DNA from 2 places in the Variovorax sp. Soil_C_33 genome. Region 1 is predicted to be linked to the other one. Evidence: predicted binding sites of a transcription regulator. Region 1 holds the regulator's gene; the other holds the start of a gene.
What was found. Region 1 encodes LexA, which represses DNA repair genes until DNA is damaged. Its sites were predicted from a motif close to ACTGTATNNNNATACAGT; they were not measured.

Region 1 (2,196 bases):
GATCAACGCCCAGGTGAGCTCGGCCGGCGCCAGCGGCGAGCCCGTGCCTTCGGCCACCGCGATGCCTTGCTCGGTGCAGGCATGCACGTCGATGTGGCTGCCGACCCGGCCGGTCTGCGAAATGAGCTTGAGCTTGGGGAGCTTCTCGATCAGCTGGCGAGAGATCTGTGTGCGTTCGCGGATCAGCACGATCACGTCGGCATCCTTGAGCCGCACCGAGAGCTGCCCGATGCCTTTGACCGTGTTGGTGTAGACCTTGGCCGCGTACGCGTCGAGCTTGGAAGCGCAGCGCAGCTTGCGCACCGCGTCCTGGTAGTCGTCGAGGATCACAATGTTCATGGCATGCCATTGTGCCTCGCACCATCCGCGGGCTCCGTAGTCCGTCTCCCGCAGACGCATGGCGTCCGGGGACAAGCTCGCCCGGAACTACTTCAATGCAGACGGCCGGCGTTCGATATCGTGCCCGCCGCCTCCAGGGCGGCCAGTCGGTCGAGTTCGGCGCAGACATCCGCCATGCGACCCGAGATCACGACGCGGCCCGCGTTCCGGCCGGATTGCTGCGCGTCGACCGTGCGCACCACGCGCAGGGGACGCGCCGGTGCAGACACGTGGGCCAAGGCTGCAGCGCCGGCGCGCGAGCCGCAGCTGGGCCGGATCCCGACATAGTGAAGGCCGGACGAGCGCCGGCGGCGCGAAGGCATCCAGCGATCGGCCAGAGACTGCAGCGGCATGAACAGATCAGCAAGACTGAGAAGAGCGATTCCCATGTGAACTCCAGAAAAGTCAGAGGTTGAACACAGGCAGGATTGCTTTCGTCGGCTGCTACAGGGTGATGGCCCTCGGCCATACGCCCGCCACCTGTCGCGGCCGGGGTCTGGACCCCTTACATGAGCATCGTGTTTCGGATCAGGCCCACGGCCAGGCCTTCGATCTCGAAAGGCTCGCCGGGCTGAACGACGATGGTGGGGTAGTCGGGGTTTTCGGCGTGCAGCTCGATGACCTGCTTGTTGCGCTTGAGGCGCTTGACCGTGACTTCGTCGCCCAGCCGGGCCACCACGATCTGGCCGTTGCGGGCTTCCTTGGTGGCTTGCACCGCCAGCAGGTCGCCATCCATGATGCCGGCGTCGCGCATGGACATGCCGCGCACCTTGAGAAGGTAGTCGGGCTGGCGCTGGAACAGGGTGTTCTCGACGTAGTAGGTCTGATCGACATGCTCCTGCGCGAGGATGGGCGAGCCCGCAGCCACGCGGCCGATCAGCGGCAGAGCGAGCTGGGCCATGCCGGGCAGCGACAGGGAGAACTGGTTGTTGCGCGATTCGTTCAGCGAGCGCAGCGCGTCGCCCTTGAGGCGGATGCCGCGCGAGGTGCCGCTCACGAGTTCGATCACGCCTTTGCGTGCGAGGGCCTGCAAATGCTCTTCGGCCGCGTTGGCCGACTTGAAGCCCAGCTCGGCGGCGATCTCGGCCCGCGTGGGCGGGGCGCCGGTGCGCGCGATGGCGCTCTGGATCAGGTCCAGAATCTGTTGCTGGCGGGCGGTAAGCTTGACGGCGAACTGCATTGATGACTCCTTGCGGCACTGGCTGAATATCCAGTACCTGTATTTTTAACCAGTTTCCGGAAGTTTGGCAAGCCATGGTCGAAACACCTCGAGAAGGCAAGCGCCGCGTGATCGTTCTGGGCACCGGCGGCACCATCGCCGGCCGGGCCGCGGCCGCCGGCGACAACATCGGCTACACCGCCGGCCAGGTGGGCGTGACGGAGTTGCTGGGCGGCATCGAAGCGCCCGACGGCATTGCGCTCGCGGCCGAGCAGGTGGCGCAGGTCGACAGCAAGGACATGAGCTTCGCGATCTGGCGCACGCTGGCCGAGCGCTGCGCCCATTGGCTGGCCGAGCCCGACGTGGCGGGCCTCGTCATTACCCATGGCACCGACACGCTGGAGGAAACGGCCTTCTTCCTGCAGTCGGTGCTGGCGCCGTCGAAGCCGGTGGTCCTGACCTGCGCGATGCGGCCCGCGACCGCGCTGTCGCCCGACGGGCCGCAGAACGTGCGCGACGCGATCGCGGTGGCGTCCAGCTCCGGCGCGCGGGGCGTCGTGGCCGTCTGCGCGGGGACGGTGCACAGCGCCTTCGACGTTCAGAAGGGCCACACCTACCGGCTCGATGCCTTCGACTCCGGGGATGCAGGACCCGTGGCC
Region 2 (2,196 bases), on a different contig from region 1:
ATCGCGATCGACGCCGCGCGGCTGAAGTAGATGGCGGCCAGCAGCTTGCGCTTGGCCAGCCGGGCCCCGAGCGAGCCCGCGACGTAGGTGCCGAAGATATTGAACAAGCCGACCAATGCCAGCGCATAGCTGGCCACCTCGGGCGAGAGTCCCTTGTCGCGCAGGTAGCTCGGCATGTGCACGCCGATGAACGCCAGCTGGAAGCCGCAGACGAAGTAGCCCGCCATCAGCAGCACGAAGCTCGGATACTTGAAGGCCTCGCCCACCGCCTGCAGGATGGTCTGCTCGCGGTGCACGACGGCGGCAGTGCCGACGCGCGGCTCGCGCAGGCCGAAAGCGAGCGGCACGATCAGCAGCACCATGACGGCCAGCACCAGCAGGGCGGTGTGCCAGCCGAAGCCCGCGATCAGGTGGCCTTCCACCGGCACCATGAGGAACTGGCCGAAGGAGCCGGCCGCGGCGGCCACGCCCATCGCCCAGGAGCGCCGCTCCACCGGAATCTGGCGGCCGATCACGCCATAGATCACGGCGTAGGTGGTGCCGGCCTGAGCGGCGCCGATCAGCACGCCCGCCGTCAGCGCGAACATGAGCGGCGTGGGCGAGAGCGCCATGCCCGCCAGGCCCAACGCATAGAACACCGCGCCCGCCACCAGCACGCGAAAGGCGCCCAGCTTGTCGGCCAGCATGCCGGCGAAGACGCCGATCACGCCCCAGGACAGATTCTGGATCGCGAGCGCGAGCGAAAAGCTCTGCCGCGACCAGCCCTGTTCCTGCGTGATCGGCTGCAGCCAGAGCCCGAAGCCGTGGCGGATGCCCATCGAGAGGGTGACGATCATGGCGCCGCAGAACAGGACCTGCTTGAGCGACAGCGGCTTGAGTGTGGGATTCATCCAGGCAATGTATCCAAAGCGGGGGCAGCCGCATGGCACGACGGCGACGGCAATTGTTGATCTTTTTGGCCGGCACTGATGCGGCAGCCGCATCAGAGGGCTTCTGTATGTTCATACAGGTTTTTTGCCGGGCCACGCATACAATCCGCCCCCATGGCGATCCTCAGCAAGACTCCCCCGGCCTATTCGGAAGGCTCGATCCGCGTTCTCAAGGGCCTCGAGCCCGTCAAGCAGCGTCCGGGCATGTACACCCGCACCGACAACCCGCTGCACATCATCCAGGAAGTGCTGGACAACGCGGCCGACGAGGCGCTCGCCGGCTACGGCAAGAAGATCAAGGTCACGCTGCACACGGACGGCTCGGTCAGCGTCGAGGACGACGGCCGCGGCATCCCCTTTGGCCTGCACCCCGAAGAAAAGGCGCCGGTGGTCGAACTGGTGTTCACCCGGCTGCACGCGGGCGGCAAGTTCGACAAGGGCTCGGGCGGCGCCTACAGCTTCTCGGGCGGCCTGCACGGCGTGGGCGTGTCGGTGACCAATGCGCTGTCGAAGCGCCTCGAGGTCCAGTCCTTTCGCGAAGGCAAGGCAGCGCAGCTCGCGTTCTCGGGCGGCGACGTGATCGAACCGCTGGTCGTGCGCGCCAACGACGGCGGCGAGCGCAAGCAGGGCACTACGGTGCGCGCCTGGCCGGACGCCAAGTACTTCGAATCGCCCCAGCTTCCCATCAACGAACTGACCCACCTGCTGCGCAGCAAGGCCGTGCTGATGCCGGGCGTGACCGTCACGCTGGTGGTCGAGAAGACCAAGGAAACGCAGCAGTGGCTCTACAAGGGCGGCCTGCGCGACTACCTGATGCAGACGCTCAACGGCGATCCGGTGATCCCGCTGTTCGAAGGCGCGGGCCATGCCGACAAGAATGCCGACAACTTCGCCGAAGGCGAGGGCGCCGAGTGGTGCGTGGCCTTCACCGAGGACGGCCAGCCGGTGCGCGAGAGCTACGTCAACCTCATTCCCACCAGCGCCGGCGGCACGCACGAGAGCGGCCTGCGCGACGGCCTGTTCAACGCGGTCAAGAGCTTCATCGAACTGCATTCGCTCTTGCCCAAGGGCGTGAAGCTGCTGCCGGAGGACGTGTTCGCGCGAGCCTCCTACGTGCTCTCGGCCAAGGTGCTCGATCCGCAGTTCCAGGGCCAGATCAAGGAACGGCTCAATTCGCGCGACGCCGTGCGCTTGGTGTCCAGCTTCGTGCGGCCCGCGCTGGAGTTGTGGCTCAACCAGCACGTCGACTACGGCAAGAAGCTCGCCG

Region 2: AC3A6B_RS16140 (DNA topoisomerase IV subunit B) is a predicted target of LexA. The motif match lies at 993-1,010, and genes of this name have one in related genera.

What each region holds. Positions count from the first base shown of each region.
Region 1 covers NZ_JBDGJK010000007.1:76,311-78,506, reverse strand. The annotation lists gene AC3A6B_RS12795 (D-2-hydroxyacid dehydrogenase family protein) at 1-339, opposite strand, end outside; gene AC3A6B_RS12790 (hypothetical protein) at 432-767, opposite strand; gene lexA (transcriptional repressor LexA) at 884-1,558, opposite strand; gene AC3A6B_RS12780 (asparaginase) at 1,633-2,196, shown strand, end outside.
Region 2 covers NZ_JBDGJK010000009.1:196,838-199,033, forward strand. The annotation lists gene AC3A6B_RS16135 (MFS transporter) at 1-890, opposite strand, end outside; gene AC3A6B_RS16140 (DNA topoisomerase IV subunit B) at 1,044-2,196, shown strand, end outside.